Rubripirellula amarantea: one gene and its partner. The protein of the gene in region 1 binds, or shares a complex with, the protein of each later gene. Links are inferred from orthologs where the notes say so. Each region holds a gene or a part of one and is shown in the gene's direction. Other genes may lie near its edges. The genes, in order: Pla22_RS00930 and trxA.

What was found.
Region 2: the proteins of Pla22_RS00930 (region 1) and trxA are in contact, whole or in part, in a crystal structure (PDB 1F6M), measured with the Escherichia coli proteins. The link is inferred for Rubripirellula amarantea from one-to-one orthologs.

What each region holds. Positions count from the first base shown.
Region 1 is NZ_SJPI01000001.1:234,414-239,036, reverse strand. Bases 812-3,802 are described here. They hold Pla22_RS00930 (NAD(P)/FAD-dependent oxidoreductase), read left to right. Parts: upstream 812-1,767; coding sequence 1,768-2,838; downstream 2,839-3,802. Other genes in these bases: Pla22_RS00925 (divalent metal cation transporter), read left to right, coding at 3,007-3,802; Pla22_RS00935 (carbon starvation CstA family protein), read right to left, coding at 812-1,639. Also shown: more of Pla22_RS00935, read right to left, coding at 1-811; more of Pla22_RS00925, read left to right, coding at 3,803-4,623.
Region 2 is NZ_SJPI01000002.1:1,531,442-1,542,666, forward strand. The notes cover bases 4,416-7,346. They hold trxA (thioredoxin), read left to right. Parts: upstream 4,416-5,681; coding sequence 5,682-6,011; downstream 6,012-7,346. Other genes in these bases: Pla22_RS19190 (sugar phosphate isomerase/epimerase family protein), read left to right, coding at 4,416-4,666; Pla22_RS19195 (NUDIX hydrolase), read left to right, coding at 4,749-5,555; Pla22_RS19205 (polysaccharide lyase), read right to left, coding at 6,191-7,162. Also shown: Pla22_RS19170 (hypothetical protein), read left to right, coding at 1-214; Pla22_RS19175 (hypothetical protein), read left to right, coding at 747-1,625; Pla22_RS19180 (SMP-30/gluconolactonase/LRE family protein), read right to left, coding at 1,743-2,726; Pla22_RS19185 (shikimate kinase), read left to right, coding at 3,015-3,749; more of Pla22_RS19190, read left to right, coding at 3,920-4,415; Pla22_RS19210 (PSD1 and planctomycete cytochrome C domain-containing protein), read left to right, coding at 7,477-10,647; Pla22_RS19215 (DUF1501 domain-containing protein), read left to right, coding at 10,697-11,225. UniProt on the Escherichia coli protein: Participates in various redox reactions through the reversible oxidation of its active center dithiol to a disulfide and catalyzes dithiol-disulfide exchange reactions.

The sequences.
Region 1 (4,623 bases):
TGGCTCCGAACAACGGCCACAAGATCAGACCGCCTTTGCCCGCATAAGTTGACAACCACCAAGTTGCCCCGGCGATGCCACCTTCGGCTGCTTCGCCCGGATTCAATTCTGGTGAAATGTTTCCCGCGATTGCATCCGACAACGTAACGGGTGTGTTGGAAGCTGGTAGGGCCGCAATCACCAGCGCCAATAGCACTGCAAAAATCGTAGCGCCGTGTTTATTGGTTAGCCATGTGATCGGATTTGACGACACGTGAACGTCGGATGCTTCTTTTCCTCCCGCAAATGTGGCGGCAAGTTCCTGGACAACGTAGCGTTGCAGTCGGCAAGCGGTATCAAGGGTCGTGCCAGCGAAGGAGGCAACCAGGACGCCCATGATCGCGATGGCAATCTCAGCAGGAATCGAAATCGCCTTCAAGAAATTTGCCGAGCCGTCGACAAACGCACCGACTTTTGCACCCAGCCCACTAGCTGATGCCCACGTTGCGTAACGAGCATCAAACGCTTCTTTTCCGAACACCACGTCGCCTGCTGAATCAAGCGATCCTAGCCCGAGTCCGGCCACGCACGCCAAGATCACAAGCGTTGCCAAAAAACCTTCCGTCAACATTGATCCATAGCCAACGAACTGAGCGTCGGTTTCCGTGCGAATTTGCTTGCTCGAGGTTCCCGACGAAACAAGGCAATGAAAACCGCTGCAGGCACCACAGGCAATGGTGATGAACAAGAACGGAAGCACTGGCGGTGCGCCCTCGGGAGCCCAACGAACCATCGGAGCAACGATTTCGAGCGGGACGCGTTCGCCGCTTGGGGCGAGCCCACCGACCAAACCAGCGACAACCAATCCAATGACCACCAAGCCCAACGCCGTGATTAACTGCAGCGAATTGATGTAGTCACGGGGTTGCAACAGCAGCCACACGGGAAGCACGGATGCGACGTACGAATAGGCCAACAAGATCAACACCCACGTCAGAATCGACCAGCTCGCCATCCATTCGTTGAGCGTTCCCAGGAAACCCGAGTTGCCAAAGATCAGCGTCACGTACATCGTCGCCAACGCCAGCAGCGATGGGATCAACAACCCGGCACCTTTTCGATGCAGCCACGAACCAATCGCGACCGCGATTGGAATCTGAACTAAGCAGGGGATGATTGACGATGGGTATTGCTTGAAGACCGCAGCAATCACGAGGCCGAAAATCGCCAGCACAATGGTCAACGCCATGAACAGGATCAAAAGAAACAACAGCCGGACTCGTCGGTTGAGTACCCGACCGGCAACGTCGCCCACGGTTTGGCCGCGGCTGCGCATGGAAACGACCAACGCTCCGAAATCGTGAACCGCTCCGACGAAAACCGAGCCCAAAAGCACCCACACCAGCGCTGGTAGCCATCCCCACATCACGGCGATTGCGGGGCCGACAATTGGCCCCGTCCCAGCGATTGACGTGAAATGGTGCCCAAATAACACGCTGCGATCGGTAGGCACAAAATCGCAGTCATCGCTCAGTTCCACCGCTGGGGTAACACGTTCGGAATCAAGGCGGAAGATCGTGCGGGCCAGCCATTTTCCATAAGTGTGATAGGCGACGAAATAGCCAGCCATCGTGAGGGCAGCGATCAGCAGTGTTGTCATGAATTTTGTTCGGTTTCGACAATATTTAGTGCGATTTCCAAAGGCGGCTGTGGTCTACGTCAATCGTGGCCAGGTTCGTATACTGCCTTCAACTCGAATCATCAGTCTAACGAAGGAGCTTTCCGCCTGTGTCGGAACAAATAGAAAAAACGGTCATCATCGGAAGTGGTCCCGCCGGATGGTCAGCCGCCATCTACGCCGCACGAGCCAACTTGGATCCCGTGCTTTACGAGGGAACTTACAAGCCTGAAATGATTCCGCTGGGGCAATTGGCCTACACCACGGAAGTCGAAAACTTCGCTGGCTTCCCTGCTGGGAATATCCGAGCATTCGTGGAATCAGCCGTCGACAAGTCTCGCCATTACAATCTGCCGCCTGCGCCTGAAGGTCACGTCCGCGACGGACAACCACACTACGCCGTTCAGGGCGTTGAGTTAATGGAGCTGATGAAGCAACAGGCACTTAACTTTGGCACCCGCGTGGTCAGCGACGACATCGAAAGCGTTGATTTCTCGATGAGTGGCGTTCATACGCTCAAACCTGCCTCGGGTGACGCCATCAAGGCTCGCACCGTGATCATCGCAACGGGCGCTCGCGCAAATTACCTTGGTCTGCCTTCCGAAGAGGAATACAAGAACAAGGGTGTCAGTGCCTGTGCGGTTTGTGACGGAGCCTTGCCCACCTACCGAGCCAAGCCGTTGGCCGTGATTGGTGCAGGCGACTCGGCAGTCGAAGAAGCAACCTATTTGGCCAACTTGAAGGATGCCGCAACCATTTACATGGTCGTTCGCCGTCATGAAATGCGAGCCAGCAAGGTGATGCAAGATCGCGCGCTCAATCACCCCAAGATCGAGATCATTTGGAACCATGTGGTCGATGAAGTGGTCGGTGATGGGAAACTAGTCACCGGGTTGAAGCTCAAGAGCACCGTTGACGATGGTACTCGCGACCTCGCGGTGGGCGGCATGTTCGTTGCCATTGGTCATACGCCCAACACTGCGTTCTTGGGCGGTGCCATTGATATGAACGAGTCGGGTTACATCAAATGGACGAAGCCTTTCCGCACCAATACCAACGTCGAGGGCGTCTTTGCCGCTGGCGATGTTGCGGATGATTACTATCGCCAAGCGATCACTTCGGCTGGAACCGGTTGCATGGCAGCCTTGGACGCCGAACGCTACTTGGCGGAACAAGAATAGTCAGCAATAGAAAGGCATCCGTCGGTGCTAATTGGTCACCGCGTCTGGGGAAAATGCCGTAGCGAAAATGCCGTAACAACGTTTCGTTAGTTCCGGCCTACGGCATGGTTCGCGTTCAGCTATGATGTTGGCCGTTACGAATTCCCACCTTCGCACCCGGACGCGAATATGCCTCACCCGAGCCCTGCTGAATCCACTGTTGCCGTCAATCCTAAGGTCGAAGCCGACCGCAAGTTGCTTCGCGATGCTCAAGCCAACGGCAAGGTGCTGGGCACGTACGTGCGTCTATCAGGACCAGGCTGGCTGCAGAGCGCAATCACGCTCGGCGGTGGTTCACTAGCCGGTTCGTTGTTCCTGGGCGTGTTGGGTGGTACCAGCATGTTGTGGCTGCAAATCGTAGCCATCGTTTTAGGGGTCGTGATGCTTTCGGCGATCAGCTACGTCACGCTGTCCACCGGTCGTCGCCCCTTCGAGGCCATCAATCGCGAAATCAATCCAGCACTCGGATGGGGATGGCTGGTCGCGACCATCATGGCCAACATGATTTTCTGCATGCCGCAGTTCAGTCTGTGTTACGACTCGCTGGACAAGAACTTGTCGACACTCGGTGGCGGTGCTGGATTGGGGGGCGATGCGACAACAAAATGGATCGTCACCATCACTTTGTTGGTAGCGGCTGGGTTCGTCGTCCTGCTCAACACCCGCCAAGGTAAGGCCGCCAAGTTTTTCGACTTGTTCTTGAAAGCTCTTATCGGCATGGTGGTGATCTGCTTCTTCGGCGTTGCCATTTTGTTGTTCGGCAAGGGGCAAATCGACGTCGGGGCGGTATTTGCCGGAATGATTCCTGATTTCAGTCAATTTGCAAAACCGGCGGGTGACCTGCGTGGATTGGTCGATGGTTTATCCCCCACCGGCCAGGAATTCTGGACGGGGAAATTGATGGGCACTCAGCGTTCGGTCATGATTGCCGCGATCGCCACGGCGGTAGGGATCAACATGACGTTCCTGTTGCCTTATTCAATGCTGGCTCGAGGTTGGGACCGACCGTTTCGCGGTTTAGCCCGGTTCGACTTGTCGACCGGGATGGCGATTCCGTTTGTGTTGGTCACCAGTTGCGTCGTGATCGCGGCTGCGGCTTCGTTTCACAACAACATTGATGACCAGTTGGCTTCAACCAGTCTTGTTGAAATGCAGGAATCGCCCATCTATGAAGGAGTGAAGTCGAATCTTCTCGCTCGCGTTGATGCCGAACTTGGTGAAGCGAGTGCAGCGACGGATGAAACGCAAAAGCTAGAGATGATGGCTGCTCTTCCGGAAGCCGAGAAGCGAGTTGCCGCTGCTCTGGTTAAGCGAGATGCCTTTCAGCTCTCGCAGACTCTTTCGCCGTTGTTGGGCGAAGGCAAAGCGAAGTTGGTTTTCGGGTTGGGTGTGTTTGGGATGGGATTCTCGACCATCATCATCCTGATGCTAATCAACGGATACGCTTTTCGTGAGCTGTTCGGAAAGCCTGATAGCCAGGGCATCTTTGTCGCTGGGGTATTGGTGGCGGGTTTGTCCGGAGCAAGTTGGGTATGGCTCTGGACTGACGATGCGACGCGGTTTTGGCTTGCGATTTTTGCCAGTACGTTCGCGGTGATGCTGCTTCCGATTGCCTACTTCACGTTCTTCTTGATGATGAATAGTCATCGTATTCTCGGTGATGACAAACCGACGGGGGCACGTTTGTGGGGATGGAACATCATGATGGGGTTGGCCGTTCTGGGGGCTGTTGCCGCAGCGGGTGTG
Region 2 (11,225 bases), on another replicon or contig:
TTTCAGCAACGCGAAATATTGGTTTCGGCGTGTCGGCGATCACGAAGTTCTGCAGTCGTTGTCGCAGAACGAAGGCGGCTACGACGACCCGTTCGAATTTGTTAACGATTGCCAATCTGCACTTCGCAAAAACGACGAACAGCTCATTTCACGGTGTGAACAAGTGCAATGGACGGAATGGACATTCGTAATGCATCACCTGTTGACCCAATAAAGTGATTCAGCCGTCAGAAAGGGAGATTCCGGTGACTAGCAAATAAACTTTTAGCTGTTTTTGGTCCAAGTTCACCACAGGTACTTCCGATATCAAAGTGCAGACAGGTGACGCTCAAGGCCTATGCGTGGGGCAAAAGCCGACAGCAAAACTGTCATTCGAACGGCCCAGGTTTTTCCAATAGCAACGCTGTGGGGCATTGTTGTTGGGGCACAAGAACCTGGGCCGTTTTCGTTGTATCCATAACCGGTGCAACCGCGGTTGGCGAGAGACCAAACCGCGGACTTCTTTCACACTCTGTGATGTTCCCAGGCAACGATCGTGTTGCCAAAAGACCACATTGATTTAGCGATAAAGCAACCTGATGAACGGGCCATGCTGCTGAACCCCGTGATTTGCTGAGGTTTGCGGCCTCACGGATGCAATCCACGGTTTGTGGCACAGCAACTGCTTTTCAAACATACCGCACGGGTTTCGATGATTGCGGTCAACGCGATGATCGGTTGTCCGCGCCCTAGTTTGTCGTTGCCCTATGCACTGTACTCTCGTTGCCGATCTCGCTGCACTCGTGTCCCAACACGGGCCTGCCATTCTTTGTGGACGCGACACGATTCCGTCTCATGCGATCGCGCAATACTGGTCGGCATCGAGCAATCGCTTTGAACTTTGGCACCAGACCTTGGCACGCTATCGTCGCGCTCAGCAATCCGGCGAAACGATCCGCTTGAAAGCTTGGTGGACGGAGCATGTCACGGTGCTCGAAGAAGTCTTGGTGACTGAGATGCTTACCCGCGTTGTAGCTGCGTTAGCAGCCGGCTTGGACAAAAAGTACGGCATCGAAGAACTGTCACCGGTCACGCATGCGGTGCATTTGAACCACTTGGAAGCTCGCAATCGGGTTCAACAAATCATGCTCTTTGGACGCGGCAACTCGGTCCAGGACGCAGTGCGACTCAATCGACTTCGCCAAGGTGTCGAACGTTGGACGGACACATTGATCGGGTGCTTGGCGAGTCAGCATCCTGAACTCGCCCGCTACGGCATGAATCAAGATCGAACCAGGCAACATGCTGAAGAGTATCGTTCTTCGGGCATCGGAATCGCCCAGCGAACTACGCACTGGCTGATGAACTCAGCAATGAACGATATGTTGCGTCGTCGCACGTCCAAGACTACGGCTCTTCCGCAAGCCAACCGCAACGTTGCCGCATCGGTGGTGATGATGCTGCGGCCTGACTTGTTCGACAGCGTCGGGGCGCTGAAGTCGTTATGGTTGCATCGACTGCAGTCCAGCACTCACCAAGCCGATCGAGTGCTAGAGGAACTCAAGCAACCTGACATTGAAAAAGCAGTCACGGCCGACGGCATGGATTCGACCAGCGGAAACTTTCTTGATCGTTGGTACTGTTGATCTCTTGTACTTGCGTTCGTCGGTATCTCGATCGTTGATGTTTCTAATCGCTGTTCACTAACCAACGGTGTTTACCATTAGTCGTCGTCGACGATCACTACAAGTCCAAGACCTTCTTCACAGCTTTACGCGACAAAGATACGCGTCAGCGGTAATGTAAAGCGTTTTGAAATCGTGACTGAAACCGCAGTTGCTTGTTCGCTCGCCCGTGATGATACGGCCAAGCAATTGACCGTCCATGTTTAGCACATAGATACCACCCGGTCCGCTGCCAAAGATGATTCCCGATGGATGAATCGCCAATCCATCCGGCAACCCCGGAAACTCCTTCATTGCCTCAGTCGCATTGAACAGCTCGGTTCCTGGCCCCAATGTTTTGTCGTCTTGGATTGGAAACTTCATCCATATTGGTTTGTCAGGATCGCTTTGCGCAACGATCAAGTGCTTCTCGTCGGGTGATAAGCCAACGCCATTGGGGCGTGTGAGTTCTTTGGTGAGCAAATGGAGTTTGCCTTGCGTGTCCCAACGAAACACTCCGCAGAAATCCAGCTCTCGTCTTGGATCCGAGGCACGTTCGGGAAGTCCGTACGGTGGGTCGGTGAAGTAGATATCACCTGACTTCGCAAAAACAAGATCGTTGGGACTGTTAAGCCGACTTCCTTGATAAGCATCGACGATCGTTCGTTTACCGCCTCCCACCGTAAGAACGGACAACCGACGATCGCCGTGCTCGCAAGCGGTCAATCGGCCTTTGGGGTCGATCGCTAGCCCGTTGCTGCCCGGTTCAAGCCCGTAGTAAGAAACGCCGGTGTAACCACTAGGGTTCATGAACAATTCAACGCCTCGTGACTCGGACCAGCGAAAGATGCTGTTGCGAGGAATGTCAGAGAACAGCAGGTAGCCGCCCTGGTCATCGTTCACCCACACGGGCCCTTCGGTCCACGTGAACCCAGCGGCAAGGACTTCGATCTCTGCACCAGCGGGAACCAGTTCGTCGAATTTGGGATCGAGTCGTTCGATCCGCCCTAATACGTCCGGCGTTTGTGAAAACAGCGACGAAGCGAAACAGGACAAAACCAGAAAAGTCGTGACGCGAAACACGAAGCAGCCTCAGGCAAATGCAGGAAGTAAACACGGAAAACTAGGACAGGACCACCACAGCGTAGACGCACGTATCCCGGCCCATTGTAACAACCGCAGCGAAAGCAAGGGCGAGTCGCAGCGGCAGCGCACCGCAAGGATCAGGGCAGCGCTGTCCACAGAGCATCATAGTCAGCACATCCTTAGAAGTGCGTGCAAGAAAGTGCGTCCTTAGTCGGAAGAACTGGGGAGCGGACGCTCGTGGCGGGTGCTGGCTAGTGTCGCGCGATCTGGCAATGCGATCTGGCAATGCGATCTGGCAATGCGTCTGGCACTGCGATCTGGCAATGCGATCTGGCACTGGAGTGTGGCGTTGAGACAGGGACTGTGTTGATCGAATCCATTCTTCTCGATAATGTCAGTGGAAACCGAGATCACCTCGTCCTGCACGAACTATCACCCGAGCCATCACCATTGAATCCAGCGCCCTCTTTGGCCGTTCCTGTTTATTTGACCGGGTACCGAGCCAGCGGCAAAACGTCCGTCGCCAAGCGACTGGGTGAACAACTTGGCGTGCCCGTGATCGATTTGGATGCCGAGATCGTTTCTTCAGCGAAGGCTTCCATTGCCGAAATTTTTTCCCAGTCCGGCGAGGCTGGCTTCCGCGATCTCGAGACCGAGCAGTTGCGACGCTTTGCCGAACGGGTTTCCGGCCGAGAACCTCGGGCGATAATTGTTTCGCTAGGCGGGGGAGCAATCTTGCGAGAGGTCAATCGAGCGGTGATCGCGAAATCGGGCCCCTGTGTTTGGCTGGACGCGGACACTGCCACCATCATTGGCCGACTGCGGAAAGATTCCGCCAGTTCGCATCAGCGTCCTGGCCTGACTGACCTACCGCTCGAACAAGAAGTCGAAAACTTGTTGGCAACCCGTCGCCCACTCTATCAACAGGTTTCACAACTGAGGATTGATACCTCGGACCTGAGCATCGAAGAGATCTGCCGCCAGATCGTCGATTGGCTTGGTCAGAATCACTGCGATTAAGTGATCGCGAAATCGGTCTGTTGCCAAGATAGCGAACCACGGTAACCTATGAGGCCCGTGGTAGGGTGCCCAGATTGGTTGGGCATCGCATTGGTACGGCTACCTTTGACTTTCACCCTGTAGAGAAAAAACGGGGTGTTGATAACGACGTTTAATGGAAGGACGACGCAGTGTTTGTATCAGCATCAACTGAGTGCTGGCCTGATTTGGAACTCACGGAGGCCATCGAGGTCCTGTCGGACCTGGAATTCACGGCTGTTGAAATTGCGATTCATGAATCTGGTAAAGTCAAACCTAGCGAATTGCTGGCTGACTTAGATCGTGCCGTGCAGTTACTTCGCTACACCCACCGACTAGATATCTCGGGCTACAGTGTCGAATTGGAGTCTACCGGCGATCAAATGTACGATGACTTCGCCAGCATCTGTCATTTGGCCAAGACCACCAAGGTCGTCAACATCACGGTCCCATCGGCCGAACATGGCACCCCATTCAACGAAGAGGTCGAGCGACTTCAAAAGCTGGTCGAGATCGGCGAGAAGGAAGGCGTGCGAGTGAGTGTTCGCAGCCAACTTGGCCGCATGAGCGAAGACGTTGATACGTTAATGGTGCTCTGCAACAACGTTGACGGTCTCGGTGTCACGATGGATCCAAGCGTTTACATCACCAGTTCGACCAACAGCAAGAACTTGGACAACATCCTAAAGTTTGTCTGCAACGTTCACCTGCGTGACACTCGGCCGGATGCGTTTCAGGTCAGCGTCGGTCAAGGCGAAGTTGACTACGGCAAAATTGTCACGCAATTATCGCGTGAGAAATACGACCGAGCGATGACGGTTCACATGGTTCCGATGGAAGGCCTAGACCACCGGGTCGAGCTTCGAAAACTGCGACGCTTGCTCGAAACACTGATGTAAGTCGAACCGTCGAGACTTTCTCGCCAGAACCTAATCGTTTCAGATCGCAATCCTTTCAGAACGCAATCTCTGCTGACCGATCGTGGATGACCTTGCCTTCAACGAATCTCTGCCCAACCACTTACCCGAGTGGTTGGGTGACGATGGCAGATCGGCGAACCAACCGAGCTCGCCTGCCTGGCCTCGGCGTTCGTTGCGTTTCAAACCCACATCGCGTGTCGCACGCAGTCGGTTAGCGCCCCAACTCGCCTATGGACGTCATCGCGGACCAGCGCCGCATCACGTCCGCGAAGCAGCCGTCTTAGTCGCGATCTACCGTGATTCCAAATTGGGGTGGACGATCCCACTGACCATGCGTCCGCCAACGCTGTCTCATCATGGGGGACAAATATCGTTGCCGGGTGGACGGATTGAAAAAGGCGAGAGTGTTCTTCAAGCCGCCAAGCGAGAATACGAAGAGGAATTGGGGTTACCGCCCGAGATGATTTCGATCTGTGGGAATCTGACGCCTCAATATGTGTACGCCAGCAACCACCGCGTGTCATCGATTGTTGCCGTCATCCAACCGCCGCCTCACCCATGGCAGCCCGATCCGGCGGAAGTCGCAGACGTGGTTTTGCTACCCTTGGCTCATTTGCTAAGACGTCACCCGTTGTCTCGAAAACTGGTTTCGCGGCGGATACAGCCGGTATTGAGCAATCTAGAAGATACCGGGGCACCACGCGAATTTACGTTTTTCGCGCCTGCCTATTTGATTTCTCAACGAAGCGGTGAAAATGCTGCTGAATCTCCCAGTGGTGTAAACCACGAAATATGGGGAGCCACGGCAATCATCTTGGACGAACTGGCCCGCCGAATCAGGCTAGGTTTGGAACGGATGTTGCATTAAAGCTTTGAATTGTTCCGGGCTGCCAAAATTGGAAAGCTTGTTTACAATTCTCATTGCGGTGCGTGGTCACCCGTCCCCAGCAGTGTCTCCATTGCCCATAACACAACCATTTTGAAGGAAACGAACATGGCCTCCGACGCCGTTAAAGAATTCACTGACGACAACTTTGACTCGGAAGTTCTGCAGTCCGACGCGCCTGTGCTCGTCGATTTCTGGGCTCCCTGGTGCGGTCCCTGCCGTCAAATCGCTCCGATGATCGACGAACTTGCCTCGGAAAATCCGGGCGTCAAGATTGGCAAGATCAACATCGACGACAATCCTGGCATTGCTCAAAAGTTTGGCATCAGCAGCATTCCTACGCTGCTTGTCTTCAAGGGTGGCGAAGTATCTGAAAGCTTCGTGGGAGTTCGTCCGAAGTCGGCGCTTCAAGAAGCGCTTGACTCGTCGATTGCTTAATCGCTTCTTCGTTCACGAGTCGCTTGGCAATCGCCATTCACTCTTCGCTAGCCACTAGTCAAACGATCAAAATTTTCAACGCTGACCTGAATACCCAGGTCGGCGTTTTTTATTGACTTGTCGGAAACAACTAAGATCTCATTCGGTCCGTCTCGGTGCGTCTAGCCAGGGACGTTTGTCTATTGCCGAATTTCGATGTTGAAGTCGTCGAAGTAGATCGTTTCGTCTTTTGAGGCAGCCCAGGCCGATGTGCTGCCACCAAAGAACGTGGTGAAGTAGAACATGTCGATCTTGAGGTCGTCCGTGTATCGAAACTCAATCCCTCGTTCGGCCAACATTCGTTTTCCGTCTAACCACCCCAGGATGATGCCGTTGGCACGACCGACGTCGTTGAGCTTGACCAAACTGGTAATTCGGTACCACTTTCCCGCCACGATCTCGATGTCCTCGTCATCCTGGTCTCTCCAATACAACTTGTCCTCTTGCTTGCCGTCAAGTTTGGATCCTGAAGTGGGATGCTTCACGTATTGCATCAACTTAGCGCTATGTTGAACCGGATCCCCAGGCGTTCCGCTTAGATCTGTTCGCCACATCATTCGCGCCGCCCAACCGTTGTACCCATCGGCGGGTTTCGAACCCGAAGGTGCAGTACCGCCAGCGAGGCCGGGTAATTTTCCGCCGCGAACAAAATCAAAACCCTCACCGAACTTAACTCGATAGCGAAGGCGAACCATCGTTGCCGGTTGATCCCAACGCATTTGCCACTGAGCGCCACCTTGTTTAGGGCCTACACTGCCGGCCGGAAAATCAATCGACAGTGCTTTGCCACGACCGCGAAATGCTTCCTCGGGTCCGACAATGTTCACCCACCCTTCGCGAATGCCATCTTCCCAAATCGGTTCGTTCCAATCGGCGTCTAAATCGTCACGCGTGTAGCTTTGTTCTTCGTCGTACTTGCTAAAGTTCAAGTCGAAGATCTCCTGAGCACTGGCGGAACTCGACATGCAAAGAAGCATCGCTGCCAAGCAAGTGCAGCGAATTGCATTGCGAGCGATCGACGGAAGCTGATCACGAATCGAGCGTGGATTGGGATAGCTCGAAGCAGGGGCCAGGTTGGCAACCAGGTGATGCCGTGGAGTGATCTGTTGCATGGGGAGGCTCTGGGTCTTGTAACGACGTGGACGCGATCAGACAGCAAGGCAACCGATCCGTCCTGGCAAGACCTCACCAATCATCCAATGTTTCAGTTCTGGACCCTCATAAGTTACGAACATGGGAAAGATAGGCAACCTGTTGCTTTCCAATTGCCTGTCTTTTTCCTGCGTTTTGATGATGAAGCGGGCTAAGCTTCGGTGCGCCATCATTTCTACCTCTCAGGCACTAAGGCAGTGGAAAAGGCTTTCATGTAGAATCTAATGACCCGTATTTCGTCACTAAGAATGTGTCTCTATCGACGTTGAATATCATGCTCATCAGGCTGCGAAATATCGCCCGCCCCAAGATTTCGCTTAGCTTTTTGGCTGTCAGTTGCATCGCTTTCACTGCCAACGTGTCAAATTCCGGTGCGACCGGGGCTGGCGAGATTGACTTTGCCCGCGACATTCGCCCCATCTTGGCGGATGCCTGCTACCACTGCCATGGACCCGACGAAGCGAAGCGGGAAGCGGAGCTGCGACTGGATTCCTTCGACGCGGCGACGGCAGACCTGGGTGGTCATGCTGCAATCGTTCCTCGCGATTCCCACGCCAGCGAGATGCTTGCTCGCATGAGGTCCGATGACGAGGACCTTCGAATGCCTCCGCCGGAATCTGGTAAGTCCCTTTCCCCAAATGATGTAGAAACAATCAGCAAATGGATCGACGAGGGCGCTGTCTATTCCGAACACTGGGCCTTCTCGCCGCCAACTCAACCTGAACTGCCCAAAGTGAGCGAAGGCGCTGAACCATCGCCGACAAAACTCACCGAGATCGATCACTTCATACGAGCTCGACTTGAACATCAAGGACTCGAGCCCAGCCCGATGGCAAATCGCCGGACTTTGATTCGCCGCTTATCACTGGACTTGATTGGACTGCCCCCGACGCCCGAGCAAGTTGACACATTCTTAAAAGACGATTCTGACAACGCCTATGAAAGACTCATCGACCGCTTGCTCGCGTCGAAGCACTATGGCGAGCGTTGGGGACGACTTTGGCTCGACGCGGCTCGCTATGCCGATAGCGATGGATTCGAGAAAGACAAACCTCGATTTGTCCATTTCTATCGCGACTGGGTAGTCAACGCTCTTAACGACGATATGCCTTACGATCAGTTTGTGATCGAACAAATAGCGGGCGATTTGCTTGATGATCCGACTCAGGATCAACTCGTTGCCACGGGGTTTCTGCGCAACTCGATGATCAACGAAGAAGGCGGCGCAGATCCTGAACAATTCCGCATGGAAGCTCTGTATGATCGAATGGACGCTATCGGGAAATCGGTTTTGGGTTTGACGATTCAATGCGCCCAATGTCACACCCACAAGTACGACCCGATCTCTCACACTGAATATTATTCGATGCTTTCGTTCTTGAATGATTGCGACGAAGCCTGCATTACGGTTTACACCCCGGAAGAGAACGAGCAACGCCAACGCGTGCACGAAGAACTCGTTGCGATTCGCAAAGAGCTACGTCAAGAACACTTGGAAGTAGTCGACGCGTTCCAAGCTTGGCTCGACGAACAAGAACTTGCATCGGAAACAATTTCCGAAAGGCAAACTTGGACCCCGCTTGAGTTCGACTTTCTGGAAAACACCATTGGCGGCCAGAAGTTCTTTCGCAAACCCGACGGGAGCTATCGTGGCGAAGGGTACGCTCCGACGTTGGCCAATCCGCAAGGCGACGCGATCGTTCACCTACCAACGGTTTCGGCGATGCGTCTTGAATTGCTTAACGATGACAATCTTCCCCATTCCGGTCCCGGTCGCAGCGTTGACGGCACCTGGGCGTTGACGGACATCAATGTTTTCTATTCTCACAACGAAGGTAAGGACTGGAAGAAAGCGAAATTGATCGCGGCCGACGCGACGATCCATCCTCCTCGACAACGGCTTGACCCACGTTACTTTGCGAAACAGCCGAATCCCAAACGAGTTACCGGTGGTGTCGGATACGCCATTGATGGGGACGACAACACGGCCTGGACAGGATCATTGGGGCCTGGGCGTCGCAATGACCCACAAACGGGTTGGTTCAAGTTCTCGCAACCGATCGCTTCACAAAACGGCAAACCGATTTTGCTACGCGTGGAACTGAGGCAACGGCACGGCGGGTGGAACAGCGATGACAACCAAAACTTCAATATCGGATGTTTTCGCGTCAGTGTGACCGAGGGTGACTACGCCGTCGATTCGCTGCCGCCAAAACTACGGTCTGCGGTTGAACAAGATCGGTTGTCGACCGACCAACGTGATGCATTGTTCGATCATTTTGTGGCGCAACCAACCTCACTTCGTTCTTGGCAGAAGCGGATGGAAGACGCCTGGGAAATCTACCCCAGCGGAACCTCGCAACTTGTGCTCAAAGCTCGCGACGAAGCGCGGCAAACGCATCGACTCGAGCGAGGTGATTTCTTGAGCCCTCGTGAATCAGTGGATCCGGCAGTACCTCAGTTCCTGCACGCCATTAATGATCGAGACGCCGACGGCAAACTCGATCGTCTTGACTTCGCCCACTGGATGGTTGACAAGAAAAGTCCCACGACCGCGCGATCGATCGTCAATCGAATCTGGCAGGCGTATTTCGCGAACGGCATCACTCTCACTTCGGACGACTTGGGACTTCAGGGCGAACCTCCTACGCACCCAGACTTGTTGGATTGGCTGGCGGTTGACCTGATGGCGAGTGGTTGGAAGTTGAAGTCGCTGCATCGACGCATTGTGATGTCAGCGACCTATCGCCAATCATCTGACTTCAACGAAGATCTACTTCAACGCGATCCACAGAACCGCTATTTAGCACGATCCCCTCGTATTCGAGTACCGGCCGAAACAGTTCGAGACATCGCGTTATCGGCCAGCGGTCTGCTTAATCCTCAGATCGGTGGTCTCCCGGTTTATCCGCCTGCACCCGACTTTTTGTTCGAGCCGCCGGCCAGCTACGGACCTAAGACTTGGAACGACGAGTTGGACGAACAAAAGTATCGACGAGCTTTTTACACGTTCCGATTCCGCTCCGTGCCTTATCCGGCATTTCAAGCGTTCGACGCTCCCACGGGAGAAGTATCATGCGTTCGACGAAGCCAATCCAACACGCCGCTACAGGCCCTCGTGACGCTCAACGAACCGCTTTACCTTGAATGTGCTCAACACTTGGCGATCGAGGTTTTGTCGGCAGACATGCAAAGCGATGTCGAACGATTCGAGTTGCTTTATCAGCGATGCCTTTCACGCTATCCGGATGATCGCGAGATTGAGGTGATGCAGCGAATGCTTGATCAACAGCAAGAACGAATGAAGGAAGATCAAGATCTTGCCAAGTCGTTGGTGGGCGACCCGACGATCGCCTCCGATTCCGATTCGATCGCTCAACAGGCGGCCTGGACGGCGATCTGCCGTGTGGTACTCAATCTTGACGAAGCAATCACCAAAGAATAATCCAACTGCGTTTTGCATTTCACCTTTCGAGGTTAACTGAACTTTGCCAATGAACAATTCATCCGATCCTGTTGCACGTCGCTGGTTCTTGAGTCAATGCGGACTGGGCGTCGGCGCAGCCGCTCTTTCGTCACTCCTTAGTGAGGAGGCGTCTGGCAATTCAAACGTCAGCGATCCTATGGCAGTGCGTCCGCCGCATTTTCCTGCCAAGGTAAAGAACGTGATTTGCCTTTTCATGGCGGGCGCACCCAGCCACTTGGACTTGTTCGACTATAAACCCAAGCTTGCGGAGTTTGATGGGACGCTACCACCCCCGGAATTGCTCGAAGGTTATCGTGCCGCCTTCATTGACCCCAGCAGCAAGTTGTTGGGCCCCAAATTCAAGTTCGCTAAACATGGCCAGTGCGGCGCCGAGATAAGTGAACTGTTGCCTCATACAGCGAGCATTGCCGACGAGCTTACGATTATCAAGTCGATGAAGACTGACGCGTTTAACCATGCGCCGGCTCAATTGATGATGAACACCGGCAGCCAATTGTTCGGCAAGCCAAGCATGGGCGCATGGTCGTTGTACGGAC